One region of the Gracilibacillus marinus genome, then DNA from elsewhere that is predicted to be linked to it. Evidence: riboswitches for the same ligand, from Rfam matches in the RefSeq annotation. Region 1 holds a riboswitch; each other region holds the start of a gene.
What was found. Region 1 has a riboswitch for thiamine pyrophosphate ahead of ACFOZ1_RS09155 (3-oxoacyl-ACP reductase). Riboswitches for the same ligand answer to the same signal wherever they lie in the genome.
Positions count from the first base shown of each region.

Region 2: it holds a riboswitch for thiamine pyrophosphate, as region 1 does, so the genes downstream of both, ACFOZ1_RS03805 (ABC transporter substrate-binding protein) here and ACFOZ1_RS09155 (3-oxoacyl-ACP reductase) in region 1, are expected to answer to the same signal.
Region 3: it holds a riboswitch for thiamine pyrophosphate, as region 1 does, so the genes downstream of both, tenA (thiaminase II) here and ACFOZ1_RS09155 (3-oxoacyl-ACP reductase) in region 1, are expected to answer to the same signal.
Region 4: it holds a riboswitch for thiamine pyrophosphate, as region 1 does, so the genes downstream of both, ACFOZ1_RS12805 (thiamine phosphate synthase) here and ACFOZ1_RS09155 (3-oxoacyl-ACP reductase) in region 1, are expected to answer to the same signal.

Region 1 covers NZ_JBHSDV010000002.1:267,603-275,329, reverse strand. The annotation lists gene ACFOZ1_RS09165 (MerR family transcriptional regulator) at 1-357, opposite strand, end outside; gene ACFOZ1_RS09160 (LLM class flavin-dependent oxidoreductase) at 436-1,749, opposite strand; gene ACFOZ1_RS09155 (3-oxoacyl-ACP reductase) at 1,784-2,536, opposite strand; TPP riboswitch at 2,652-2,752, opposite strand; gene ACFOZ1_RS09150 (hypothetical protein) at 3,101-3,304, shown strand; gene ACFOZ1_RS09145 (MATE family efflux transporter) at 3,371-4,711, opposite strand; gene ACFOZ1_RS09140 (DUF2254 domain-containing protein) at 4,798-6,078, shown strand; gene ACFOZ1_RS09135 (hypothetical protein) at 6,110-6,442, opposite strand; gene ACFOZ1_RS09130 (type IA DNA topoisomerase) at 6,727-7,727, shown strand, end outside.
Region 2 covers NZ_JBHSDV010000001.1:865,659-873,385, forward strand. The annotation lists gene ACFOZ1_RS03770 (PAS domain-containing protein) at 1-894, opposite strand, end outside; gene ACFOZ1_RS03775 (hypothetical protein) at 1,034-1,525, shown strand; gene ACFOZ1_RS03780 (TFIIB-type zinc ribbon-containing protein) at 1,545-2,573, shown strand; gene ACFOZ1_RS03785 (TPM domain-containing protein) at 2,567-3,319, shown strand; gene ACFOZ1_RS03790 (SPFH domain-containing protein) at 3,342-4,298, shown strand; gene ACFOZ1_RS03795 (DUF3221 domain-containing protein) at 4,398-4,748, shown strand; gene wrbA (NAD(P)H:quinone oxidoreductase) at 4,800-5,396, opposite strand; TPP riboswitch at 5,587-5,698, shown strand; gene ACFOZ1_RS03805 (ABC transporter substrate-binding protein) at 5,794-6,789, shown strand; gene ACFOZ1_RS03810 (MTH1187 family thiamine-binding protein) at 6,793-7,086, shown strand; gene ACFOZ1_RS03815 (ABC transporter permease) at 7,113-7,727, shown strand, end outside.
Region 3 covers NZ_JBHSDV010000001.1:1,518,370-1,526,096, forward strand. The annotation lists gene ACFOZ1_RS07125 (methyl-accepting chemotaxis protein) at 226-1,992, shown strand; gene ACFOZ1_RS07130 (diguanylate cyclase domain-containing protein) at 2,151-4,304, shown strand; TPP riboswitch at 4,368-4,476, shown strand; gene tenA (thiaminase II) at 4,562-5,242, shown strand; gene ACFOZ1_RS07140 (ECF transporter S component) at 5,245-5,835, shown strand; gene ACFOZ1_RS07145 (ABC transporter ATP-binding protein) at 5,837-7,291, shown strand; gene ACFOZ1_RS07150 (energy-coupling factor transporter transmembrane component T family protein) at 7,272-7,727, shown strand, end outside.
Region 4 covers NZ_JBHSDV010000004.1:73,120-80,846, reverse strand. The annotation lists gene ACFOZ1_RS12845 (hypothetical protein) at 1-196, shown strand, start outside; gene ACFOZ1_RS12840 (hypothetical protein) at 474-605, shown strand; gene ACFOZ1_RS12835 (thioredoxin family protein) at 743-1,207, opposite strand; gene ACFOZ1_RS12830 (disulfide oxidoreductase) at 1,209-1,631, opposite strand; gene ACFOZ1_RS12825 (MoeB/ThiF family adenylyltransferase) at 1,782-2,804, opposite strand; gene ACFOZ1_RS12820 (thiazole synthase) at 2,797-3,567, opposite strand; gene thiS (sulfur carrier protein ThiS) at 3,570-3,773, opposite strand; gene thiO (glycine oxidase ThiO) at 3,787-4,905, opposite strand; gene ACFOZ1_RS12805 (thiamine phosphate synthase) at 4,977-5,558, opposite strand; TPP riboswitch at 5,827-5,925, opposite strand; gene ACFOZ1_RS12800 (ferritin-like domain-containing protein) at 6,133-6,579, shown strand; gene ACFOZ1_RS12795 (ZIP family metal transporter) at 6,816-7,631, opposite strand.

The DNA of each region.
Region 1 (7,727 bases):
TTGGACAGATGGTAAATCAATCTTTCCATTTAACATGACTTCATTCAGTAATCCTTGAATCGTTTTTTCCATTTCTATGATTCTCTTTTTTTCGTTTCTGACATAGCCTAATTGTTTCTTCAATCCTGTAAACCAATCATGCTCTGTATCTGCTAACATCTCTTTGATTTCCTCTAATGTGAAGCCAAGTGACTTGAGAAACTGAATTTCTTGTAGCTTTTTTAACTCTTTTTCTCCATATAACCTATGCCCACCTTCTGTCTTACCTGCTGGTGGTAGCAAGTCGATTTGGTCATAGTAGCGCATTGTCCGAACAGTGATACCTGTTTGCTTAGTAACTTCCTTAATTGTTAACAAAAGCGACACTCCCATCTTTGTATTAAGTATAGTATACAAAATGACGTAAGGTCACTTTCAAGAGGAAATTTAAAAAAGTTACACAGTTGTTAAATCTAAATGCTCGCGAAAAGTATTTCCTGTATATTCTGTTCTGAAAATACCTCTTCTTTGCAATTCTGGAACAACTAATGCAACAAAATCTTCTAAACTACCAGGCAATGTAGGTGGCATCAAATTAAATCCATCCGCTACACCTGCGTCCAACCATTCTTCCATCTGATTCACAATATCTGTTGGTGTGCCTACGATAGTGAAATGTCCACCTCCTGCATTTAGATATCCTAATAATTCCCTTACAGTCGGATTCGTATCATGTATAATCTCGAGAATTGTTTCATAACGACCAACAGGACCAGTAAATGCTTCAACTGGAGGTAGTGGTGGTACTTTTTGATCTAATTCCCAATTGGAACAGTCTTGTTGAACAAAAAAACTCAGTTGTTTTAAAGCCGTTTCAATAGGTAACAACTCATCTAAAGCTCTTTTTTTCGCTAAAGCTTCCTCGTAGGTTCGTCCAACATATGTAACTAATCCAGGAAATATTTTAATATGTCGATGGGTAGAGAGTGTTTGATTCATTTGGTCATCTAACTTTTTCCTGAACCTCTTTGCTTGCTTTATGTTCCAAGAAACGGAATATACGGCATCTGCATAGTTGACAGCTAGAGCAATACCTTGTTTCGAAGCGCCTGCTTGCATAGCTACCGGTTTACCTTGTGGGCTCTTTGGTGTGGTGGAAGGTCCTTGTACTTGAAAGTAATGCCCATCATGATGAAAAGGTTGAATGCTAGATGCATCGATTAACTTTCTTTCGGAACGATTGTGTAAAAATGCGTTTTTGTCCCAAGACTCAAACAGCTTATTCATTACTTCAGCGAACTCTTCTGCCTTCTCATAACGTTTCGCATGTGGTGGGAGTTCTTTCATACTATGGTTTTGTGCCTCTAAATCTGTCATAGATGTAACGAGATTCCAACCAACACGTCCTTTTGTTATATGATCCAAACTTAATAGTTGTCGTGCAGCTGTGTAAGGATTGGAAAACGTACTAGAAATCGTAGAGACCAATCCAATATGTTTGGTCACTTGTGCAATTGCTGTTAAATTAATGAGTGGATCAAACCAAAATGCTGGCATCATATTAGGATGATTAGCCGCGAATGATTGGTTGTCAGCAAAGAATACAGCATCAAAGAGCCCTTTCTCTGCTAACTGTGCTAAGGATTGGTAATACGTGATATCACCAATCCGTTCTACACTTGAATCAGGCAACAGCCATGCCGCTTGATGATGGCCCGTTCCATATAGTAACACACCTAAATGAAGTTGCTTCCTTTCGTTTCTTTCCATTTATAGAACACCTCAAAATCTATCATTTTTTCTATTAATTCATTGTCAATCCGCCGTCGACTGTAATATTCTGCCCTGTAATTCCATCTGCATTTTCTGAAGCTAAAAAAGCGACCATATTGGCTACATCTTGAGGTGTCGTTACTTTTTTCAATGGAGTGGATTGTGCAATCAAGTCAAATACTTCAGGCGTTGTAACAGCACTTGCATCTGTTGTTTTCAATAGACCACCTGAAACTACATTTGCTTTTATTCCGAAAGTACCTAGTTCTGCAGCGATATTTCGCGTAAAACCTATCAATCCAGCTTTTGCCGTCGTATATTCATGATATGGGACAACTGGATTTTGATATAAATTCGTTCCAATATTAATGATTGTTCCTTTTTTTCGTTCGATAAATTGTGGAATTACACTTTGACATGTATGAAATGCCGCCTTTAGAGTCCCATCTAGCTGCTTTTGGTAATCCTCCCAATCTAGCTCTGCAAAAGGCTTTTGTTGTGTTGGGTCAAATTTGAAGTCTACTAGTGCATTGTTTACAACAACATCTATTTGGCCAAAATACGCTGTTGCCTTCTCTACCAGTTGATTCACTTCTTCTCTATTCGTTACATCTGCTTGAAGTGCAATGGCTGTTCCTTCCACTGCCTCCGCTACAAGCGCCAACGCAGCCTCTTTACTTTTGTTGTAATTAACAACAACTTGGAATCCTTGCTGCAACAATGTTTGTACAATTACTTTTCCTAAACCTCGACTACCACCTGTTACTAATACTGTTCTAGACATTTTGACAACTCCTCTATTTTTTTGCATCAAAAAATGCACAACAGACCCGTAGGAAAGTTGCGCATAAACAAATAATGACATATCAAAAAACAAAGCACACGTGTACTTTATGTATGTATTATAGTTAACACTTTCCTACGCTAGTTCTAACTAGTTCAGGTTCAAAGGGTTTGAGTACACACTCATCTCAGTTAAAAAACACCCCTAGTGCATCTATTTGAATTATCTTCGATGTTACCTTTGTCAGAAAATTATGTCAAGTCATAACAATATTTACTTTTACATCCAACCATCTTTAATTAACAAACTTAGACGGTGGTATGTTGTAAAATTTATTAAATACTTTGGAGAAACTATATGAATCTGGATAGCCGAGCTTACTTATGATTTATAGAACAGCATATTGTTTCGGCTTACACTTATATCTCCCAGGCCACCAACTAAAATTGTGAATATCACTTAACAAGGTACTACTTTTTTATTAAAAGCACTCTTATATTTGGCTTTTAATGTTAAAATAGTAATTAATTACGATTACAATATGTGGACAGGAGGAAGGTAAGAGTGAATAGAAAATTACCTAAAAAATATTCCATACTATTTTTTATAGCTATTTCTTTAACCATTTTGATAAGAGTTTACAGTGTAGTAACTGATGGCAAGAACTTGTTCTCCATCTATAGTTTAGACATACTAATTCTATTGATTATATTGATTGTGAACGTCATCGTATTTATGTTTAGTAAGTCTAATAGCGAGGAAAGTTGAGAGTTTTTTTGCTCTGCAGATGTTTGTGGTACTTATCACATTGAAGGAACAATCCACCTCTGAAAATCAAACCCCCAACTCTTTCTCTCGCCATTTCCCAAACCGAAAATACATGTAAGCCAAAATACTACTAATTACGAAACTACTGCCAATCCCAATAGCGATACCTGCTTCCCCGAACAGTTTGGCACAAAAGGCAGACAACGGATAACGGAGCACCCAAAAGGAAATAATGTTCAGAAAGAGTACTTGATACATCGCACCAGATGCTCGTACAATACCGTTTAAAACAAAATTAATACCTAAAAACGGATAACATAATGCGACAATTTGAATAAATGTAGTACCGAAAGAAGCTGCATCCACTTCTTGGACAAATAAGCTAATGCCATATTTAGCTAATGGAATCGTAAGTAACCCTAGTGCGAACATTATGACAAAATTATAAAGAACAGCAACTTTCGTGATTTGATGCACACGTTTATAATTTCCAACACCAATATTTTGTCCTGCCATGCTATTTACCGCTGTACCCAATGCATGTGCTGGTAACATAATAATACTATCAAGTCGCTGTGCTGCACTATAACCTGCCACAACCGCTGGTCCAAATCCTGTTACGACAGTCATAATCGCAGCCATCCCAGCTGATATCATCATCATTTGTAACCCTGAAGGAATCCCTAGGTTTAAGATGAGTTTCACTTCTTTACTTTTCGGAATATAAGGTATCGGAAATGGAGCGAGCTTACGCTTAATAATCAATGCAATTCCAATTACACAAGACAACCCTTGGGAAAAAATCGTCGCATATGCCGCTCCAGCAACTCCTAATTGCGCACCCCAAATAAGCAATGGATCTAATACAATATTACATACAACCGCAATAGCGACAATGCGAAGTGGAGTTCTGCTATCGCCAATCGCTCTCAGAACTGTACTAATAAAATTGTAGCCAAACAAAAACAATATTCCGACAAAATTAATCCGTAAATACGTGGTCGCCTCTTTTATCATGCTTGAAGGGGTACCAAGTAATCGTAATAATCCTTCAGAGAAGACATATCCAAATGTCCCCATCACCAGTGCTAATACTGTCAAGACGACGACAAACCCATTTAAATAACGCTTTAATCCAGCTTCGTCTTTCTTCCCTTTTTGTTGAGACAAGATTGTTAAAGATGCATTGCTAAGCCCGATTGCAAATGCAAGCATCGTGAAAATGATTGTACTTGCCACACCGACAGCACCTAACGCTTCATCACCTAGCAAATTCCCGACCCATAAGCTATCAACAAATTGATACGATGTCTGTAATAAATTTGCAATAATTAATGGCCCTGAAAAGACAATTAACTGTTTCAAAATATTCCCTTTTGTAAAATCATGTTGTTTCTTTGTATTCAATGCAAACAGCCTTTCTTCACAATGGTTATCAAATCCAATATCACTTATAATAATACTACAACTTACTAAAGAGAGAAGGTACAATCATGCTCAAGCATTTTTGGTATCGGATTCAGCAACAACTATGGGTCATTCCAGCCATTTATGTACTTGTCACAACAATACTCATTCTATTCATTCAATTGATTGACCATCAAGTACTCGCAAAATGGAGTGATTTCTTCCCATCTGTCATTCTTACAAGCCCAGACCTTGCGAAGGATACACTTGGTGTGATTGCTGGTGCCCTGTTAACAATGACAACAATCACATTCTCGACGACTATGGTTGTACTTACAACCTATTCGTCTCAATTCTCACCACGAACGTTACAGAACTTTTTGACAGATAAAAAGACATTGCACGTTCTTGGTGTCTTTATCGCAGGATTTTATTATTCTGTTGTGTCATTAGTTCTCGTACGATTAAATACAGATGCAGAAGTATTGTTATCTGCGACTGTTGGTGTATTGATTTCGTTACTATGCTTAGGTTTTTTCGCCTTTTTCATCCAACATGCAGGAACATTTATGCAAGTATCCAATTTGATCCGAAATCTTGTGAATGAAGGGAACGACCGTGTCGAGAAATTAGAATCCTTTTACAAAAAAGAGTGTGTGGTTACAAGTCCATCTACTGTCGACACTTATTCCTACAAGCACGAATTATTTTTTCCATCACATGGCTATGTCCAAATTATCGATACAGACCTTCTATTTCAACAAGCAAAGAAAATCGATGCAAGAATAGCTATCCAAGTAGAAATCGGCGTATATGTCACACCGAAAGACTGCGCATTACTCGTACACACAAATGAAGAAGAAATCGATGAAACAGCTCTACTTCATGCCATTACAATCGGGAATGAACGAAACGAAAAAGAAGATTCCATGTTCACGATTCAAAAGTTAGAAGAAATTGCTTTACGTGCGATTTCACCAGCAGTCAATGACCCGCACACTGCGATTGATTGTTTGGAACAAATCGGAAGAGTGTTAGGATTATTAATTAAGCATGATTCAGAATATGCCGCATATCATGAGGACGGGAAACAACGCGTCGTGCTGAAGCAACGTTCGATTCAAGACATGCTTTATACTAGTTATAACAAAATCGTTGCATATGCTAGCGATATATCTGTCATTCTGGCTGTACTCAGAAGTTATAAAACAGTAGTGAAATACAATCACGGAAAAGTAAAAAAAGAGATGCTTGTCATGCTTGATTATGTCGATCATAGGATGAAAGACTTATCGATGCATACATTGGACGATCGTTATTATGAGAGACTCGTGCATGAAATTCGTGAGGAGCTGGATAAGGAGTAGTGGGGATTTCACTACTCTTATGCCAACAAATTTATAAAGAGAACATATCCATCTGCTCTGTTTGCCCTAATCGATCAATTACAGAAGGTTCATGATCTTGGAAATAGGCATGATGGAGCCATTTGCTTGTTGCCATCACCTTTTTATTTGCATCCTTTGATGTACGTAAGCGACAGCTATAAATGATTGGGAAGTAATCTTGCAAGAACTTACCCTCTGCATGTGCGGTTAATGCAATCATTTGAAAACCTAACTGTTCAGCAATGAAAAAGACTGGACTTAATACATGATCACTAGAAGCTTTGCCAAATGGATTGTCTAATATGACCACACGATTTTGTAATGCAATCGATGGCTTCCTCATTGCTCGTCCATTTCAACCCCGCCTAATCTCCTAATCATTCTCTATCTTCATCATAGCTTATTTTATCTATACTTTCACCTATCTAAATCTACTATTTCTATATGTATTTACATGACATTGCAATAAAAATAGACAAAATGTGTCATCTATTCCGTCGAATATTCGTCAAAATGATTGAAATTGTTATTTAATCTTTTGCAGCGAATCTGTTAAACTAATGAATAACCTCAAGTCTACTTCTTCTCACATCACACCCCTAAAATTATGTACATGGAGGAAACAATATGGTTCAAGTTATACTAACCGAAAAGCCATCTGTCGCGAAAAACATTGCAGATGCTTTACATATCACCCAACGAAAAGACGGCTACTTCGAAGGAAAGGACTATGTCATTACATGGGCGTTTGGGCATTTACTACAACTATACGATGCAAAAGATTATGATAAAAAGTTAGCAAGATGGCGAATGGACTATTTCCCATTCATCCCACCGTCCTTTCAATATAAAGTCAAAAATAACCCACGTAATAAAGACAAGGAAGATCTTGGTGCAAAGAAACAGTTAAAAATCATTTATCAATTAATCAAACGCCCAGATGTTGATGCAGTCATTTCAGCATGTGATTATGATAGAGAAGGACAAGTAATCGGGGATACGATCATCTATCAATTAAAAACACAAAAGCCAGTCTATCGCCTTCTCTTGAACGAATGGACACAAGAAGAAGTGGTAAAAGGCCTTGGAAATGTGAAGCCAAATACAGAGATGCGCCCATTATTAGATGCTGGTATTAGTAGGCAATGGGCAGACTGGGTGATTGGTATTAACTTAACATCTGTTGCGACATTGAAGTATCAAAAAGGTGCGGGCAAAGCATTGAATATTGGTAGAGTATTATTGCCTACATTAAAAATTATTTATGACAGAGACGAAGAAATCGCGAATTTTGTCCCGGAGAATTATTTCAAATTAGTTGCTACATTCCAAACAGCAGATGAAAAACAATATGAAGGCATCTATACAGAAGGTAAAGAAGACAAATTTAAAGACAAAAAAACACTAGAAACCGTTAAGCAACTACTAGAACAGCAACAACTAGCGACAATTACAAAGAAGAGTGTGGAGAGAAAAAAGGAATATCCTCCATATTTATTTAACTTATCTAGTTTACAAGGTTACATTACGAGTAAATACAAAGGCTTCAGTTCAGACAAAGTGTTGAAAGTAGCGCAATCATTATATGAAAAGAAATATATTACCTATCCTCGTACAGCAAGCGTGGT
Region 2 (7,727 bases), on a different contig from region 1:
TTTATCGACAAATGTTATCTCCACAGGCAAGTTATTCAATATCGTGTTCGCTTCAGATATCGTTAAGAATCCGCCACCAAAGCGAATATGTTCCTCTTCTGCTAATTTTGTCTCTTCCTCTATACTTGTATTGCAACAATTAGGCGACCATTCTTCCACTTCATCCATGAATGCATACCCAAATGCTTTACTTTCCTTAGAAATTGCTAGCCAATCCTCTTCTTTAAATAATAATTTTGTAATAGGCAATAAAAAATAAGTTTCATGACGAATCATATCAATGTATGCTTCCTCTAACTTTTCCCATGTTTGCTCAATGTAGGAATAATCTAATTTGTTCATATGGATAACCATATGTTTGGTTCCTTTGTATAGTGAACGAACACGGTCATCATTTGCCCACATTGTTCGTAGAGGAATATAAATCCCGTACCTTTCTAAAATCGGAAAATATAGTTTTTCTTTTCTAGAATAATGTTTGAAAATATCCTCTAAATGATGTAATTCTTGAACTAGTGCTTCATAACTGTCACTTATATTTTTTGGAATCATTTGTCTAACCTGAGTAATAATCACGTGCAAGAGGTCATTTTCTCTCTGAAATAGTTGGATAGGATGGTTCTTATTTTCACTATCTGGTATATCTATTGTTAATAATGAATCATCCAATATTTCATTATAAAAATATGTGAAATTCTTAATTATGTCATATGTTATGGTTTCATCTGTCTGCTTGATTTCATTCAAAATAAGTAATAGATCTAATTTGTCGATTGTTTGAATGAAATGCTGGAATATTGGTCGAAGTGTTTCAATCTGCACATCACCTTTTAGCTGATAAAGTAGTTCTTTTACTTGACTAATACAATTCATATCCATATATGCACGAACCATGTGTACACCTCCAGTTTTGTTTATCATACTATTCGATGGCAGATTTGGATGTTAGGATTATCACACTTTGTGAAAGATTGCAGAATGTTGAAACTTATTTATATGCAAAGACGTATGAATAAATAGTGAGGTGAATAAAATGGGACTTTTTAAAAGAGCAAAATCCATAATAAAAGATAATAGTAGAAGTAAAAATGACGACACAAAAGATAGAAATCAATTATTACGAGAATTAAAATCTAAAGTAGATACATTATATACAAAACGTTTAAGGATAGATCGGCAGATAGTTGAGCAAGTGACCATAATAGAGAAACTAAAAAAATATATCGATAAAACAAATGACTTAAAAATCGCACAAACAGCGAAGCATCAATTAGAAGAAACAGAACGTAAATATCAGCAATTACAAAAAGACAAAGAAATCATTCAACAACATATATTTGAATTCGATGCAACATATGCACGTTTATCAGAACAAATAGATCAAATGAATCAATTAGAACTAGAATGGAAGAGTAATCAAACAAGCCAGTCAGAAGGATTAGATTATCAAGAAGAAAAATTGAGAAGAGAATTAGCTGAACTTGAAGCATTATCAGAACTAAGGAAAAATACACTAGATCGATAAAGAATAGAGAGGTGTTAAAATGCTTATTCATCATACATGTCCAAATTGTGGGGCAGATATGAATTTTAATAGTGAAACAGGCATGTTGTCATGTGATAGTTGTGGCCATAATCACTCTGTCGAACAACTAGAAGATATTAAGCTGACACAGACATTTGAACAAGATGATGCGAGAGAATACCATTGCGAGAATTGTGGCGCTGTTGTAGTTACAGATAAAGATACCACTGCTACTTCATGTAGTTTTTGTGGGGGTGCCGTTATATTAGTTGATAGATTATCAGGCGAATTAGCACCAGTACAAGTTATCCCATTTACAATCAGTAAGGAAGAAGCTATGCAAGCTTTTAAGAAATGGTGCCGTAATGGTAGACTAACACCTAAAGGATTTATGACAGCAAATAGAGTGAAAAATATTACTGGAATGTATGTCCCGTTTTGGATGTATGATTTAAATAATGATGTAGAAGTGCATGCAAAAGCAACAAAAGTACGTACATACACAAGTGGCGAGTATCAAGTAACAGAGACGAGTCATTATGATGTGTATCGTAAATTAGATATAGATTATGCAAAGGTTCCTGTAGATGCTTCAGAGAAATTAGATGATCAAATAATGGATAAATTAGAACCATATAATTATAATGACCTTAAACCTTTTAAGACAGCATATTTAGCAGGATATCTCGCTGAAAAATACAATTATAATGATGAACAATTGTATCCTAGAGTAAAAAATAAAGTGAAATCTTATATTGATAACTATATAACTTCTACGATTAATGGGTATACCTCTGTTCAGTACCATCAAAAGAATATTAATACAAAACAAAAACATAGCTATTATGTGCTTTTGCCTATTTGGATGATTTATTATGATTTAGAGAAACAAGAACATAACTTTTTGATGAATGCACAAACAGGAAAAATAGTGGGAAAGCCACCAGTTAGTATGCAAAAAGTAAGTTTGTGGTTTTTGGGATTATTTTCAAGTAGTTTTATAGTGTTGAAGATTATTGCGTTATTATTAGGTGGTGCATTATGGTGAAAAAGTTCAAATGGGTGTATCTATTTCTCTTGCTTTTCTTGTTTCAATTACCAGTTCAAGGGGAAGGGAAATTAATTTTTGACCATGCAGACTTGCTATTAGAGGATAAATATTCAGAATTGTCTTCACTAGCAGAAGAAATCAGTCAAGAGAGTGAAATAGATATTATTGTCATAATAGAAGAAAATCTTAAAGGCAATGGGATAGATATTGAAAAGTATACACAAGATGCATATGATCAATATAAGTTTGGCTATGAAAAAGAATATGGTAATACGGCTATCTTGACAATTGATTTAAAAGGAAGAGAAGTGTACTTAGCAGGCTTTGGAGATTATCAAAAGTATTTGACGAATAGTCGATTGGATGAAATAAGAGAAGATATTACTCCATTTCTCTCAGAGAACAAATTTGATTTAGCAATAGAACAATTTATTAAGGAAGTAGACCGTCATATCGGTATGCCTATAAGCCCTAATAATATATTTTTAAAAACATGGTTCCAATTGATTATTGCACTAATTATTGCTGCTACGATTGTTGGTATAATGTTGTTTAATATGGGTGGCAAGGTCACCGTGTCACACCAGACATATGTGGATAATTCGAGAATAAAAGCAAAGCGTGATGTATTTACATATAAAACAGTCACGAGAACGAAGATACCAAAGAATGATAATAACTCTGGTGGTGGCGGTGTAACTAGTGGTGGACACTCGCATACTGGGAGTAGAGGTAGTTTTTAACTAGAAGAAAGGATGGAATAGGATGTTTAATTTATTCAAGGGACAGTTTTCGAATGTAGTGGAATGGGAAGAATTTAGAGATGACATGATTTTTTGGAAGTGGAACAACAATGAAATCAAAAAAGGTAGTAAATTAATTATACGCCCAGGTCAAGATGCTGTTTTTTTTAATCAAGGGAAAATTGAAGGTGTATTTAAAGACGACGGTGAATACGAAATAGAATCAGAAATTATCCCATTACTCTCAACATTAAAAGGTTTCAAATTTGGTTTTAATAGTGGTATACGTATAGAAGTATTATTCGTAAATACAAAAGAATTTACAGTTAAATGGGGGACAAAAAGTGCGGTTCATATACCGACACCACAGCTCCCAGGTGGATTACCAATACGAGCAAATGGTACTTTTCAATTTAAAGTAACGGATTATGTAAAATTAATTGATGAGATTGTAGGTGTGAAAGAGAACTATTTTGTTGAAGATGTGAAGTTACGCATTACAGCAATACTTGATCAGTTGTTGATGAAGTGGATTTCTAAAGAAGGCAAAGATATGTTTAATTTACAGGCTAACTCATTCGAAATTGCAAGTGGAATACAGGAAGATTTAGATATGCAATTACTGAATGATGGATTAACAATAACTAGATTTAACATTATGAGCTTTAATTATCCTAAAGAAATACAAGAAATGATAACAAAATCAGCTTCACATGGTATGATTGGTGATATGCATAGATATAAAGAAGTGGCCTTTGCAGATTCGCTTTCAAATGAAAAAAATGGTGGAGGCTCACCTGCAACCGATATCGCTGGAATGATGATGGGCATGAATATGGCAAAAGAAATGATTCGCGATAATGATAAGAAAGAAACTAAAAGCACACAAGCTATTTCTAATTTCTGCCCAAATTGTGGTACAAAAACAGAAGGAATGAACTTTTGTGGAAATTGTGGCCATAAATTAGTAAATAATTAATCAAAAATAATTGTATTTTTAAACAATATATGAATGATAATTGTAACTTTTCCTATCTCTAACCGACAAATAATACAAATAAAGAGGGGAAAATATACTATGAAGAAAATGATTGTTTTTATATTGTTGTCTTTAGCTCTAATTGCTTGTAGTTCAGATGGAGAAGTCAAGAACAATGACGAAATGATTGGATACATTGCAAAAATAACGGATGATACAATTTTAGTCACTGAAAAGTATTTAGAAACAAATGTGGAACAATTGAAAGAAGAAGAGATGTATGAAAAAATGGGGAATGCTATCTATTTCAAGGTCTCAGAATTAGAAGATTCGTTTTTAAATTCACTTCAATTAGGTGATAAAGTTGTTGTTACGTATAGTGTAGTTGCAGAATCATATCCCGGACAAAGTACTGCAATGAAGATGGAAAAGGTCAAAAATGAAAATTAATAAATCAGCCTGTTCTTCTGCAAATTGAGAAAGAACAGGCTCTTTGTTTTATTATCCGTGCATTTTAGTAGCAACATCCACGACACGTTTTGCTTGATGTTTGACAGCTGCTTCCACATCTTCAACGAGTGTTCCATCAGGTGCTTGTGTAACACTTGTACCATATGGATTACCACCTGCGCCAAAAGTAACAGAATCCGTATAACCTGGTGGTACGATAATTGCACCCCAGTGCATCATTGTAGTATAGAAGTTAAGTAATGTTGCCTCTTGACCACCATGTGGATTAGAAGCAGAGGACATTGCGGTAACTACTTTGTTCGCTGTCTTACCTGATGCCCAAAGCCCACCTTGCATATCGATGAATTGTTTCATTTGTGATGGAACATTCCCGAATCTAGTTGGCATACTAAAGATAATCGCATCTGCCCATTCTATATCATCAGATGTCGCAACAGGAACATCCATCGTCTCCTCTAAATGTTGTTTCCATGCTTCATTTGAATGGATTGCAGCTTCTGGTGCTGTTTCTTGCACACGTACTACTTTTACTTCTGCACCAGCTTCTTCTGCTGCTTCTTTTGCCCAATTAGCAAGTGTATAATTTGTACCTGTTGAGCTGTAATAGATAACTGCAACTTTTGTCATTAAAAAAAACTCCCTTTCCACTAACTGTACACATATATTATCGTCTCTTGAAAAGATAAAAATATACATTATCTCAAATTCAAGACATTCACCATCATACCTATTCATTTCACTGAAAGCGAATGAAATGCTTATAAAATACTTGAACATTTTGTTGATATGTGTCAAAGTATTGGTATACAACTTTATAAGTGGAATGTAGGGGGACTGGTGTGGCCAGTTGAGATTGTGTCCTTAATAGATACTGACCCTTAGAACCTGATCTGGCTAGCACCAGCGTAGGGAACATATGGATAGTAATTATAACTATATGCGCTCTAGACTGATGTCTAGAGCTTATTTTTATGCGTAAAAAAATATACTATACATATTTTTAAAAATATTAGGGGGATTTTAAATGAAAAAAATATTTTATCTATTGATTATTACGATTGCCGTGCTTTCTGCATGTAGTAATGATGGAGAAACACAAACTGAAGAAGATGCTGATTTAGAGAAAGTAACATTAGTGCTAGATTGGACTCCGAATACAAATCATACAGGTCTATATGTAGCAAAGGAGAAAGGATACTTTGAGGAACAAGGGTTAGATGTCGAAATTATCTTACCTGGAGAAGCTGGTGCAGATCAAACGGTTGCATCAGGAAAAGCTGAATTTGGTATCAGCGCGCAAGAAGCAGTAACAGAGGCGCGGGTGCAAGACATTCCGATTGTGTCCATTGCTGCAATTATTCAACACAATACATCTGGATTTGCAGCACCTACTGAAAAAGGAATTCAATCACCAAAAGACTTTGTTGGAAAAACATATGGTGGTTGGGGTGCGCCAGTAGAAGCAGCTGTGATTGACTCACTTATGAAACAAGAAGGCACATCTGTGGAGGACGTATCGATTATCAATATGGGAAATACAGATTTCTTTACAGCAGTGGAACGTGATATCGATTTTGCTTGGATTTACTATGGATGGACAGGTATTGAAGCAGAATTGCGAGGGGTAGAATTAGATATGCTCTATTTAACAGATTACTCTGAGAAGTTAGACTACTACACACCAGTAATCACGACAAACGAAGAAATGATTGAGGAAAATCCGGAGACCGTTCGTAAGTTATTACAAGCTGTGTCGGAAGGCTATGAATTTGCAATAAATCAACCAACAGAAGCAGCGGACATATTAATTGAGGCAGTTCCAGATTTGGACTCTGAATTAGTGAAGGCAAGTCAGGAATGGTTAGCGTCAAAATATATAGACGATGCCGAAAAGTGGGGAATACAAAGTAAATCCGTGTGGCAAAATTATGCGACGTGGATGTTTGATAATGGTTTATTAGACAAAGAACTAGATGTACAACAAGCATTTACAAATGAATTTTTACCAGAGGAGGAGTAATGAATGGCACAAGCATTAGTAAGTATTCAAATCATTCCTAAAACACCAAATGGAGAAGATGTGATTCCATATGTTGATAAGGCAATCGAAATAATTCAAAATGCCGGTGTAAAGTATAAAGTTGGTCCATTGGAAACGACAATGGAAGGGGAATTATCTCAGTTACTTCACGTTGTAGAACAAATGAATATAAAAATGTTAGAACTAGGTTGTCCAAGTAATATTTCTCAAATAAAAGTTTATACAAGAGCAGATCAACAAGCATCGATGGATGACTTAACTGCAAAATACGATTAATACCGAATAGATGGAGGTGCTTGCCGATGATCAAGCGAGTAACATCACCAGTTCTGCTCATTATGTTCATGATAGTATTGTGGGAAGTAAGTACACGCGTACTAGAAATTCCTAAATGGATCTTACCTGCTCCTACCAACATCTTATTGGAAGCATATGAGAATTGGTCTAATTATGAACATCATATCTATGCAACAGTAAAATTAGCGACAATTGGATTTTTTGCAAGCATTACAATCGGCTTTGTTATTGCGATGATTTTACACTTGTTACCAAAATGGAAAGAAGCGTTGTATCCACTTCTTATTGTGTCACAAAATATTCCAATCATTGTCCTTGCACCTTTATTAGTCATTTGGTTTGGATTTGGAATAACACCAAAGCTTTTAATTATTATACTTGTCTGCTTTTTCCCGATTGCCGTCGCCACAATTGACGGGTTAAAACAGACAAGCCCAGAACTGATTCATTATATGAAAATGGCAGGTGCGAATAAGAAGCAAATTTTTCTAAAGCTTGAATTACCATATGCATTACCTGCAATCTTTTCTGGGCTAAAAATTTCAGCAACATATAGTGTGATGGGTGCAGTGATTTCTGAGTGGTTGGGTGCAAATGAAGGAATAGGAGTATACATGACA
Region 3 (7,727 bases), on a different contig from region 1:
GTACGAACAAATTTGAGAATATGAGAAAAAACACATACAATTATTACAATCTTTTCTATTTTAATATTGAAATATGTTCGTACATGTATTATGATGTAATATATAGTTATTTTATACTATGTCATATTAAGTTGATTACAAATAATCTATATAAAAACCATACAAGGAGTGAAATTAGAACTACAAATAATATGACTAAAGGATACATACGTGGGGGATAGTGTGATGAAAATAAAAAATAAGATAGGAAATAAGTGGAGAAAGAAGAGGACACCTTTTAAAATTCCTAAAATGGATGTTTTCAACAAATTTAGTATAGGTAAAAAGATAGCCTTATCATTCTTTGTTGTTATTGCAGTATTTGTGTTATCAATGGTGTATACGTTATCTTTAATAGGGAATATTGGCAAAAACATTGATAATTTAGAAACAAAAAGTGATCTAGCATTAGAAATCTCCGAATTGAGCACATTAACGGAATCAATGGGATTAAGAGTTGCTAATTATGTTCATTATTCTACACAGTCTTTTGTTGATGAATACAATGATAGAAAGCAACAGTTTGATAGTTTATCTGAAAAGATTCATAAGAGCCTTGAAGAAGAGGAAGAGAAAGAATTATTTACACAAGTATTAACAAATACAGAATCTATTCATACGATTTTTACTAATGATATCATACCAGCAGTAGAAGCGAATAACTTTGTTGAAGCAAAGAGAAGTGCGCAAACATTAAATAATATGCAATTAGAAACAGTAGTTGTATTAGAAGTACTAGTGGATATTATTAATGAAAATAGAGTTACATCTGTTAAAGATGCTAGTGATTCACAAAGTCAGACATATATTACAATGGCTATATCTGCAACTATTTCTATCATAATTAGTTTGCTTGCTGTTTTATTTATTAGCAAAAATATTACTACAAATTTAAATAAAGTCGTTACATATTCTAATCAAATTGCAAATGGACAATTAAATGCTGAAAACATTGAATATAAAGGAAATGATGAAATTAAGAAATTAATTACATCCATCAATGTGATGCGTGAAAATTTAAGAGAAATGATTAAGAGCATTGTATCGATTTCGAATGTTGTTAACACACAAAGTGAAATTCTGACAAGTAGCGCTAATGAGGTACATTTAGGTGCAGAGCAAGTTTCCGTAACAATGGAAGAGTTAGCTACTGGTTCAGATAATCAAGCAAATTACTTAAGTGATCTAACAGAAGAAATGCAAAAATTTAGTGTGAAGGTAACGAAAACAAATGAAAGTGCTGAATCAATTGAATCCTCTTCGGATCAAGCGGCAACACTCATATCAGATGGAAAAACATTAATGCAACATTCTATAAAGCAAATGGGTAGAATCGATCAAATTGTTACAGATGCTGTGAAGAAAATGAAAGTACTAGACAATAAATCAAATGAAATAACTAAGCTCATTTCTGTTATCAAAGACATTGCAGATCAAACGAATTTACTTGCACTTAACGCAACTATTGAAGCAGCAAGAGCAGGAGAACATGGTAAAGGATTCGCTGTTGTAGCTGACGAAGTGAGGAAATTAGCTGAACAAGTAGGTGTCTCAGTAAAAGATATTACATCTATTGTTAATAGTATTCAAGAAGAAACGACTATTGTATCTGATTCTTTGGTAGGTGGATATGAAGAAGTGAAAGAAGGTACTGCCCAAATCGAAGAAACAGGTCAAACATTTGAACAAATTAATCATTCTGTACATCAAGTTGTAGACAATATCCAAACTATTGCACTAAATTTAGGAGAAATAACTTCTAGTAGTCAGGAAATGAATGCATCGCTTCAAGAAATCGCATCTATAGCTGAGGAATCTGCAGCTGGAATTGAAGAAACAAGTGCTACTTCTGAAGAGACTAGTCAATCTATGAATCAAATGTTGACAAATATTAAAGAATTAAGCGAACTTTCTACTGAACTACATCAATTAGTTCAAAAATTTGAATTATAACTACCTAAAGAACACTCATTCTGAATAAAATGAGTGTTCTTTTATGAATACAGAAATTTTTGCGAAACTCTTCTATCAAAAACACTAAATTTTTGATGTATTTGATTGATAAATATAGTAAAATTAACCTATGAATAATTCTGAGTGGAGGTGGGCCAATGACAGAAAGAATAATAGGGTTTCTCACACCGATGCTAGATGGGGCATACTTTGGTCAAATATTAAAGAGTATACGAGAAACTGCAAAAGAACAAAATGTAAAGTTACTTGTAATTGGCACAAATGCAGAAAATTATCAAACACCTTATGGAATTGATTTTGTAGATGGTTGGATTGTACTAATGGATGCTGTAGATCAACGATACATAGATAAACTAAAGAAAAGAAATAAGCCAGTGATAGGTATAAATACAATGTTACAGTGTGATAATTATGTACATGTAGATAATGAAGATGCAATAGAGACAATGCTTGAACATCTTATCAAGCATCACTATACAAACTTTGCATATATTGGAGACTATGTCTTTTTTGACGCCAAAAAAAGGTATTATGCCTTCCAACATTATTTAAATCAAAAGGGCTTATTAAAAGAACCTTATTTTTTCGATTCTATCACGAATAGCCCTAGTTATATTGTAGATCAGATATTACATAGTGATATTCATTATGATGCACTTATTTGTGTAAACGATTTCGTTGCTTATAATATTATAAGAGAATTGAAAAAAAGAGATGTGCGTGTTCCTGAACAAATTGCGGTTGTTGGTTTTGATAATTCATACGCCACAAGATTTACCCAACCAATGCTTACAACAGTGAATCTACCTGTTAACGTAATAGGAAAAGAAGCGACATTACTCACATTAAACGAGATGGAAGGAAAAAAGTCCTCTCCAGCTATGATTACAACTCAAATAGTTTTAAGACATAGCTGTGGATGTGAGTATAACGAGTTCTCAATGGAAGATAAAGACCCTTCAGATACGTTTGATTATTTGACGAATTTAGTTTCAAGAAATTTTAATTTAGGTAATATTATGCAATCTTATTTATATAAAGATTTAATTGAGATGAAGTGGCTATTGCATACACCTTATAGAAAAGGATTCATTTTATTAAATGAAGAGAATCATTTCAATTGGAAAATGTATTATTTTAATGTTGAACAAATCGGTAAAGAAGAATTTGATTGGATTGCTAATATTGAAAAAAAACAATTCCCTACCAAAGAACAACTTTTGAATAAAGAAATTTTCCAAGATGAGAATACGATGGTAATCATACCAATCATTCTGGATGAAATAGAAATTGGGACTTTAGGTTTTGTCGGTGTGGATGATGAGACAAGCATGATCACGCCACTAAATACAACATATCAATTAGGTAATTTTTTTGCTTCTGCACTCAAAAGAGCAAGAATGGATCAAGATTTAAAAGCATATTCTCATAAATTAGAGTTAATTTCTACTATTATTTATGATGGAATATGGGAATTAGATCTTACAACAGATAAAGTAACAAGTACAGGTGGCATTCATAAAATTTTAGGATATACAAATACAGATGCAGAAATTAGTTTTTACAAATTAGTCCATTTGATTCACAAAGATGACATAGGTATTTTTTATCAATCTTATCGGAATGGTTTGGAAACAGGCGATGTATTTGATATCGAATGTCGCATGAGACATGTAGAAGGTCATTACCTTTGGATGTTTATTACAGGTCAACCTGAATCTAATCTATTTGGGGAAATGACAAAAGTAATAGGGTCAATTATGGATATTAGTGAAAAGAAAACACAAGAGAATCAAATTCAAGAATTAATCTATAAAGATTCTTTAACACAAATACACAATAGATTATATTTCAATGAGCAATTAAACAAGTTATTAAAAGTAATAAAAGAAGAACAAAAAAAGTTAGCACTAATTATGTTTGATTTAGATCAATTCAAATCAATTAATGACACGTTTGGTCACACAAAAGGTGACGAAATATTGTTAGAAGTCGCTGTAAGAGTGAGTGATTTATGTGTCAATCATGAAGTATTTTGTAGATTGGGTGGAGATGAATTTGTCATCATCATGCCTGATATAAATACAATAGATGATGTGATTACTTTTTCAGAACAAATTAGAAAAGTAATTGAAATGCCTTTTTTTGAACACTTTTTCATTTCTACAAGTATAGGCATTAGTCTGTATCCGAACGATGCGATTTGTGAAGAATCATTGACCATCCATGCAGACAAAGCGATGTATCAATCCAAAAAGAATGGAGGAAATCAAATTTCTGTGTATTCTTAAAAAACTATTGACAAGTTGGTATATTTTGATATAGTTAACTCGAAATAATAATTAAATAATGTAAAAATCCACTAGGGGTGTCTTTTGAAGACTGAGATTAAAGTAGGTGACTTTAAGACTCTTAGAACCTGATCTGGTTTGTACCAGCGTAGGGAAGTGGTCATATGAATAATATATAGTTTTTATATATTTTTTAAGCCACTTTCTTTGCGTAAAAGGAAGTGGTTTTTTGCATTTAAAAAATGGAGGGTATCCTAATGAAATTTTCTGAAGAATTAAGAAAAGTAGTTGATCCGATATGGGAGGAGAGTTTTCAACATCCTTTTGTGAAAGGAATTGGAGATGGGACATTACCAATTGAAAATTTTAAATATTATGTTCAACAAGACGCATATTATTTATCTCATTTCGCGAAAATACAGGCACTTGGAGCTGCAAAGGCAAATGATTTGGAAACAACAAGTAATATGGCGAAACATGCACAGGGTACATATGAGGCTGAATTAGCATTACATCGTACGTTTGCAGAATTATTAGACATTACACAAAGTGATGTGGAATTATTTCAACCTTCACCCACAGCATATGCATACACATCGCACATGTATCGTGCCGCATATGAAGGTCATCTAGGAGATATTATTGCTGTTATCTTACCGTGTTATTGGTTGTACTACGAAATTGGCGAAAAGTTAAAATATTGTAAGCCAGAACATCCTGTTTATCAAAAATGGATCGCAACATATGGGGGTGAATGGTTCAAACAGCAAGTAGAAGAACAAATTAATCGTTTGGATACTTTGTCAAAAGATGTAACAAATCAAGATAGAAAGCGGATGAAAGAGCATTTTATTATTAGTAGTCATTATGAACTGAGATTTTGGGAGATGGCTTATCGTTTAGAAGCATGGAGTGAAGAAGGAGCTATATCACGATGAAGATGAATAAGAAACTTTCCTTATCAGATATTTTAATTACAATCGTCATAGCAGTTGTATTTAGTGTGATTTATAAACTATGGGGGCCATTGTATACTGCTTTATCTGTATTTGGTATACATTTAGATCAATTTATTTATGGCATGTGGTTTATTGCAGCAACCGTTGCATTTCTTATTATAAGAAAACCAGGTGTAGCTTTACTTGCTGAATTAGCAGCAGCACAAGGTGAATTTCTATTTGGTGGACAATGGGGTATTAGTCTATTAATTTATGGTCTTGTTCAAGGAATTGGTTGCGAGCTAGTTTTTGCGATGTTTCGTTATAAAAGCTACACATTAATTGTCATGTGTCTGGCAGCAATTGGGGCGACAATTGGATCACTAGTTTTGGATATATATTATGGATATATCACAGAATTAGTTTGGTGGAACCTGACGTTATTAATTGCGATTCGTACAGTAGGCGCAGTATTAATAACAGGCATATTTGCTTACTATTTGGTAAAAGCATTAGAAAAAACAGGCGTCACTAAATATGTAAGGCCAATTCATTCTAAACATTATGAATCACTAGAAGAAGAAGCAAGGTGATATGATGCATTCTATTGCAATTCAAATAGAGAATCTTCGTGTAAAATTTCCAGATAAACAATCATTTTTGTTTAAAGATTTATCTCTTACAATTCAAAAAGGTGAAAAAGTACTAATAGTTGGGCCATCAGGATCTGGTAAATCCACATTATTAAAGATATTAGCGAAAATCATCCCAAAGATTGTAGAAGTACCTTGTAAATATGATAATGCTATCTTACCTGTACAACCAGGATATGTTTTTCAAAATCCTGACCATCAATTTTGTATGCCATATGTAGATGAAGAAATGGCTTTTGTGTTAGAAAATCAACTTATCCATCGAGATAAAATGAAATTGCTCATACGTGAATATTTAGATTTAGTTGGTTTAACTTTACCTTCTAACCATACATTGATAGATCATTTATCTGGTGGTATGAAACAAAGACTTGCTATTGCTAGTGTATTAGCTCTTCAACCAGATGTTCTATTTCTAGACGAACCAACTGCTATGCTTGATCAAGAAGGAACAAATCAAGTATGGGATACAGTATGGAATATTTCTCAAAATAAAACACTTATTGTTGTCGAGCATAAAATCGATAGAGTAATAGACTATGTAGACAGAATGATTATGATAGACGACTGCGGGAATATTATTGCAGATGGCAATCCACATACACTGCTACGTCATAAAAAGTCATTATTTCAACAGTATGGTATATGGTATCCAAATATTTGGAATGACCATCCCATCCGCATAGATACGCAGCCAATGAAGAGTGTAATGGAAATCAATCACGCATCAGGTTATTATCAAAAAACAAAAGCAATACGAATAGAACATGCACAAGTAAATGAAGGAGACTTCATAACAATCTCTGGACATAACGGAGCAGGAAAAAGCACCTTATTACAAATGTTAGCCAAATTAATAAAATATGAAGGAAGATTACATTTACCTTTCCTGAAAGACAAACGTGATTTCTATAAATATGTAGGATATGTATTTCAAAACCCGGAGTTGCAATTTGTCGCTAACAACGTGTGTGAAGAATTAGAGTTCTCTATTTCTCATATAAATAATCATAAAGAACGAATGAATAGGATAGAAGAACATTTAGCTATCTATGAATTAGATAATTGGAAAGAGGCGCATCCATATCAATTATCGATTGGGCAAATGAAGAGATTAAGTGTAGCGACAGCAACAATTCGAAAGCCTAAAATCCTACTACTGGATGAACCTACATTTGGCCAAGATGCATATTACACTTTCACTATGCTTGATTATTTAAAACAACTTCAAAATGAAGCAACAACGATTATTATGGTGACACATGATTATCATATAACAACACATTATGCCAATAAAATATGGTATGTACAGAATGGTGTCTTAACAGATATAGTTGAAAATGGTATAGAGGATGCAAACTGGAGGACAATTAAAAATGCACATCGAATTTTATAAAAATCCAACATGGTTACATTATGTTAATCCTACATTAAAGTTTATATTATTCGTATTTTTATTTATTTTCTTCCTATTCATTCATCACTTACACTTTTTGATATATTTCACCGTGTTGCTTACACTAATCTATTATATTCAATTAGGATATCCAATAAAGTTGCTTTTTCTGTTAAGTCTACCAATGGTAATTATTTTTTTCACATCGTTTGTTTCTATGGCGTTATTTGGTAAAGGAGAAACAACACTTTTTCAATTTGCTTTCGTTCATATTACAGAAGAAGGTTTATACAGAGGTATTCATTTAGGATTTAGAAGTGTTATTTTTGGACTTTTAGGGATGATTTTTGCATTAACAACTAAACCTGTTTATTTCTTTTATTCTCTTATGCAACAACTATCATTACCTCCGAAAATCGCATATAGTTTTATGGCT
Region 4 (7,727 bases), on a different contig from region 1:
CCATTCCTTATTCGAACAACATATATTTGCATATCGTTTATTAAGACCAGTGAAAGGGAATGAATATGTTCGTTTCATAGAATGGAAAGATAAAGATAGTTTTGAAAAAAGTACGATTAAACAAGAAAAAAAAGCGTACCAAAAGGGAGATAGTTTTACATTAAAATATGATGTTGGTGGTTTGGATATAGAATAATCTATTTGGATTAGTAATGAATGGAGGTTTCAAGAATTTGAATGTTATGGTATTATTTATTTGAGGTGGTAATAAATGAAAAATAAAAAACATCTTATTTATTGGATTATTCCTATTGCCTTTTGTTATCTCTTTACCTTAATTGGCACAATCTTTGTAATTAGTAATATTGATGGCTTAATTGAATCTAAGCTGTTTAATTATTGGATAATTTATTTAATTTTACTTGCATGTATTTCAATTTTCGGTACATACAAAATTTTTTCATGGGTGAAGAGTGGAAAACTATAATCATTTTTCTATGGATCATTATTATTTAACTACATCCATCACAGATAGTGTAATTGTAGAGTATAAAACCCATGGAAAGAAAAATGGACAAACGGAAGCGATTGCAACACACATATAGAATTTCAAAAGAGTTATATCTTCCTCTCATATACACAAGATCCAAACGATTCGATAAACTACTTCGAATCGTTTGGATCTTTTAGGGTTATAAAATTCTTTTGTGCCGATCTCTTTCTTTCCTCTTTACTTGATTCTTTACTTGATTTCATTAAAGAAGTACTCAAAAGTCGACTCTGGTTGTTCTCCCACAACACGGTTTACTTCTTTTCCATCTTCAAAGTGGATAATTGTCGGAGTAGATTGAATTCCATATACTTGTCCTTGTTCTTGAAATTCTAACAAATTTAATTTTACTAAATCTATTCCTAAATCTTCAGTCATCGGTACAACAACTGGTGTCGTACGTTGACAATAGACACATGTTGGACTATAGAAATACACGGTCACACTTTCTCCATTTTCAATTTTATCTGCTAATTCCTCAGGTAATATTTGATTTTGATATAATGGATTATCTAATTGATCGATTGTAGCCTGATCTAATGTCTTTTTATTATAAGGATTACCTTCTGAAGCTTTTTCATTTTGATAATTTACAACGAAGAATAATGCTCCGAAAATCACCAAAAGCACTATTACAAATATTAACATCTTTTTCAATTTAAACGCTCCTTTTTTGTACAATCATGAAAAGGTGTATACTAAAAATAAAAACAAATGCAATGAATGCTTGAAATGGAATTGTCACAAACCCTAGAAAATCCACATAAATGGTCGTACATGGAATCAGCCCACAACCATTCCCCGCTTCTTCTAAACTAGGTATATGTTGCATCAAATAATGATAAGCAGAAACAACGATTCCTATACCACTTAATATCATTCCTGGAAATGCATATTTCATATCTTTCTTATATACTGCATACCCATAGATTACTACTAAAGGATACATTAAAATTCGTTGATACCAACACATTTCACATGGTAAAAAACCCATTACTTCTGAATAAAACAAACTTCCAAGCATTGCAATAAAACTAATTGCCCAGACAATAAACAATAACATATCATTTCTTTTAGACATGGCACACTCTTCCTTTCCATTTCATATTATACAATTTTCTATTATAAATACAAAACATATTCCTTTTCACTTGTGATTATTTCATAGAAACTTTCAATCTATAAAAAAATCGCCTAATAGATATAAATCTACAGACGATTTTACTTTTATCTACAGAGACACATATCCATAGTATAACTTCTTGGCTTCTGTGATATTGTTCGTACCATGTATAAAAGTACGACCATCTTTAAATACGACAATTCTATATGAATTAATCTCAAACGATAGCAAAAAATTATTGTTAGATACATTATGTGCAAGTGTTTTTTCTAATCTTCTGGCGAGATCTTCAAAATTTGGTGTAGATCGATTTCCTGTCCGAATTTGAACTGTATTTCGCCCACACAACACAGTTGTTTTTAGTTTTGCCTCATATGTTAGGTATGGGTACTGTTTCTTCGCACATGTCACACAATCTACTTTTTTTAATTGGTCTACACGGATAGACATTGTTTGGTTTTTCCATACATCAAATGCAATTAATTGTTTAGATAAAGCTTCTTCATTGCCTGTTAGAATCTTCAATGCTTCAGATACTTGATGTGCTACAACCATTTGTACTGCTGGTGAGAGAATGCCAACAGTATCACACGTTTCTCCATCATTTGGAATATGCTCAAGTAAGCATTGCAAGCAAGGAGTTTTATTTGGGATTACAGTAAATGTTATTCCATAACTACTCACACAACCACCATAAATCCAAGGCACTGCATATTTAATAGCTAAATCATTTATAACTAATCTTGTATCAAAATTATCTGTTGCATCGATAACTAAATCGACTTGTTGTATCAGTTCTTCTAGTTCATCTGCACCTATATCCGCGATGATTGCATCAATATCAATTGTTGAATTTATTTCTACTAATCTATTTTTTGCTGCTATTGCTTTTGGAATTTTCTCTTCCACATCTCTTTCAGTAAATAAATGTTGCCGTTGTAAATTCGTTAATTCCACATAATCTCGATCTGCAATAGTTAACTTTCCGACACCGGCTCGGGCAAGCATTTCGCTACTACTCGAACCAAGTGCACCAACACCAACAATGAGTACATGACTATCCGCTAATTGCTTTTGCCCATTTACTCCAATTTGTTGAAATAATTCTTGTCGATGATAACGCTTATCCACCAATACTAATCCCTTCTTTTGGACTACTTGCTTCAGCATATGTTTTCTTATCTATTCTTCCTGCTTCATATCCTAATCGTCCAGCTTCTATAGCAATTTTCATTGCGTGTGCCATCTTCACTGGATCCTTCGCATTAGAAACAGCTGTGTTCAATAACACTCCATCTGCTCCCATTTCCATAGCAAGTGTTACATCTGACGGAGCCCCGATACCTGCATCGACAATGACAGGAACATTTGCTTGATCAATAATACATTGCATGTTTAATGGATTGATAATTCCTTGTCCGGAACCAATTGGCGAAGCTCCAGGCATGATCGCATGTACACCTAATTGTTCTAAGCGCTTTGCTAAAACAACATCATCTGATGTATATGGTAAAACTGTAAAACCCTCTTCTAATAACATTTCTGATGCTTTCAATGTCTCAACAGGGTCTGGTAATAATGTACGATCACATCCAATTACCTCTACCTTAATCATGTCACATAATCCAGAAGCTTTTGCGAGCTTTGCTATTCTTACCGCTTCTTCTGCTGTTTTTGCTCCAGCTGTATTTGGCAAAAATGTATATTTTTCTAAATCAATCAATTCAAGAAAATTAGGTTGATTTGCATCAAATATATTCATCCTTCTTACTGCAAATGTTAAAACTTCCGTCTCTGAAATATCTACTGCTTCTTTCTGAACTTTAAAGTTAGAATATTTACCTGTCCCCAAAAAAAGTCTTGATTGAAATGTGAATGAACCTATTTTTAACATTATTATCCTCCTCCTACAAAATGGACCAACTCCATACGGTCGCCATGTTTAACTTTTCTATTTGGATGTTCTTCTTTCAACACAATATCGCCATTTAATTCTATGATAACGATTTTATTTTTTAACCCTAATGTATCTATTACGTCAGCTATTGTCTGAATGTCTTCATTGATTGTGACATTCTCTCCATTAATAATTAGTTGCATATCCCTCCTCCTTTCACATAGACATCGATACTTCTCGCTGAATGGAAAAGGCAGACAAATATGATGCTAAAGATTTCTTCTCAATCATATCTGCAATGATTTTTCCTGTGATCGGTGCGAGTAAGATACCATTTCGGTAATGCCCTGTAGCGATATATAACCCTTTTTTATTTGGAATTGCACCAATATACGGATTCTCATCCTTTGTTAGCGGCCTAATACCTGACCAATAATTTTCCACACGCGCTTCTTGTAGTGATGGTATAAGTTCGCAAGCATGATGTAATAAATGAGCAATCGCTTTAACAGAGACACCCTGATCTGTAACGTTAGGCACAGAAGTTGCGCCAATAATTATTTTTCCATTTTGTTTTGGTACTAGATAACATTTAGGACCAAATATGGTTGATTGAATGACAGGAGTTTCTGTCTTTACACTAATACATTCTCCTTTTACTGGAATCATGTCATGTAAAAATTTTGATGTAACAATTGGATCTTTTCCTGTTGCCATAATGACATGGTCTGAATAGTAGACATCTTGTTTCACTTTCACACCAATTACTTCATTACTTTCTTCGATTAGTGAAGTGACAGGACTATGCTCATAAATAATCACACCATTATTTTCACAAGCTTTTGCGTATGCTTTTGTCACGTGAGGAGCAGATACTTGTCCGTCATTTGGTAAATAAATGCCTCCAAGGAAACAAGATGCTAAGTGTTTTTCCTTCAACATTATTTCTTTCACTGACATCACATGGGCATCTTCACCTAGTTTTTGTTGTAATATAGCTACTCCTTGCCATTCCTTTAATTGTTCTTCGGTATACGCGAGCTTCAAAATCCCGTTTTGATTGAATTGTATATCAATCCCACTTTTTTCTTTTAATTCTTCTTGTACAGATGGATACATTGCTCTACTTTCTTTTGCTAATTGAAATAATGGACTATCCTTCTTACATTCACTTTGTGCACCTAACATACCTGCTGCGGCATTGGATGCTCCAGAACCAATCCATTCCTTTTCAAGCAGTAACACACGATAAGAACGTTTACTTAGTTCATAAGCAATTGAACATCCTATTACACCACCACCAATAACAATACAATCGACATGTTTTGTCACCATTTGACACTCTCCTTCGTTAATACTTCAATCTTAAATAGCAATTTCCATTAATGATTTGTTGCTATATTCATCTAAAGTGTATGAACAACGTGATAGATTTCCTTCGCTACTTGCAACGGGAACTCTGCTTCCCAAATAGAAGAAATAATAGCAACACCTTGTACACCACAATCCATTACACTTTTTACGTTTTTTGGTGTAATACCTCCAATTGCAATAACAGGGATAGACACACAATTGATTATTTCTTTTAATGAATGAATGCCTCTAGGAGCTACACCTTTTTTCGAAGTGGATGCAAAGATATGTCCATAAATTATGTAATCCGCAACCTCCTTTTCAGCAAGAATTGCTTCGTCCAAATCATGGACAGATTTTCCACACACTAACTTTGGAAATTTTTGTTTCACTTCAACTACAGGAACACTATGATATGCTAAATGTGTACCACGAACAGACGTAATTGCAGCAACATCTACCCGATCATTTATTAAGATTTTGGATAAGGGAAAACCTAATTGGTGTAATTGCTGAACCAACGAATATATTTCCTTTGCAGTTTTATTCTTTTCACGAATGTGAAAGAAATCAATAAACGGCTCAACAGTCATAACAACATGCAAATCTCTTACCGACAAATAACCATTCGACACAAGATGAACCCCCTCCAATAAAACACCCCCTTAAATTCAAAAGCAAAAGTGCCCGATTAGAAACGTAAGGACTGGAGTGAATCAAACAAAATAAAGGAATCACGATGAGCTTGCGAATCGATGATGACTTATTGATGGTTGATTCGCGAAGTCCTCTAGTTTCTGGGCGCTTGAGCTAGACGATTCAAAAGCGAAAGTGCCCGGTTAGAAACGCAAAAAACCACTCTCCCAATAGGAAGAGTGGTGAAATAGACATAGTATAATACTCGACTATCAACCATCACTTCCCTCCGCTAGTATTAACTAGATCAGGTTATAAGAGTCCGAAAAAAATCGTCTCAGCCAAAAGGCTCCCCTAGTGAATCGATACACATATTTAATTTAATACAACAACAGAATAACATATTTGGTAATACAAGCCAATAGTTTTTTTTGTAATTATATCTATTCAGTAATAATGAATATTCATAATAATTTCCAAAAATAAATAAAAAGTTGTTTATTATTTTTTTATTGGGGAAGATATAGAGTAGACATTAATTAGTAAAGTTAATTATGAAAGGGAGTATTTAATATGGCAAAAGACGAAAAAAAATTACAAGAATTGATTGATGGATTAAACGTGGACTTAGCACATGAATATGCTGCAACAATTCAATACACATATCATGCATCAGTAGTATCAGGATTATATAGATCATTACTTAAACCATTCTTTGAAGATGAAATTACGGATGAGATTGGTCATGCATTATACTTATCAGATAAAATTAAAACATTAGGTGGTATACCAACAACGACACCTGCGAAAGTTGAGCAATTAACAGATGTGCAAGAAATGCTTGAAGCGACTTATAAAGCAGAATCTGAAACAATTGAACGTTATGAAAAACGTAAACAACAAGCAGAAGAATTAGGTTTAACAGAACTTGTAGTAAAACTTGATGATATGATAGCAGACGAAACAAATCATAAAGAAGAAACAGAGAGATTATTACAAGATAAATCATTCTTTAAATAAGCATAAAGATACACCTATGATGAAACGATACAAAGTTCCGTTTTATAAATAATTGCAATTGATAATCAAAGTGAGGATGGAGTTATATAATTCCATCCTCACTTTTCTTTGTAATGTTCAAATCCACCACTATTTATAGTCATTTTTCACAGAAACAAATCATAATAAATCTTAACACTATCCACTTGTTTAATAGTTATGCCAATTGAGCTAGTTATTCATATTTAGTCATCCATTTAGCCTAGTGCCACATCAAGAATCATCATCAAAACAAACCCCACCATTAAGCTCATGGAAGCAAGATCCTTGTTACCTTTTTCTTGAGAGCTCGGAATAACTTCTTCAGCGACAACAAATATCATTGCTCCTGCAGCAAAACTTAATGCATAAGGCAGTAATGGTTCAATAAATGCCACAGCTAATGCACCAATTACTGCTGCAATAGGTTCAACCATACCTGAAAATTGTCCGTAAAGAAAACTTTTTCTGCGGGACATACCTTCGCCTCTTAAAGGCATTGAAACCGCCACACCCTCGGGAAAGTTTTGAATACCTATACCAAGTGCAAGTGTCAAAGCACCCGCTAAAGTAGCTTCTGTACCTCCATTTGCAAGTGCACCGAAAGCAATACCCACTGCTAAACCTTCTGGAATATTATGAAGAGTGATGGCAAGAACTAACAATGTACTTCTGTTTCTTTTATTAGGTAAAAATCCTTCCGCTTTGCTATCAGATGTATTTGGATGAAGATGAGGTAACATCTTATCAATTGCCCATAAAAAAAAACCACCTAATAAAAATCCAATTGCTGCTGGAAACCAAGCACCTATATCATTATCCTCGGACATTTCTATTGCTGGGCCTAATAAAGACCAATAACTTGCTGCAATCATAACACCTCCAGCAAATCCTAACATGCTATCTAGTAATCGCTGGTTTATTGTCTTTGTTGCAAAGACGAGCATAGCTCCAAGCGCAGTCATTCCCCATGTAAATAACGTAGCAATAAATGCTTGTCCCACAGGATTAAAGTTTTGAAAAAATTCAACCAAAAAAAGGACTCCTTTCTTAGAAATAAACTAGGAATCAGAATGTTCTCTTAAGGAAAGATTTTAGGTCTAAGTGAACAAATAGTCAACTATCTACTC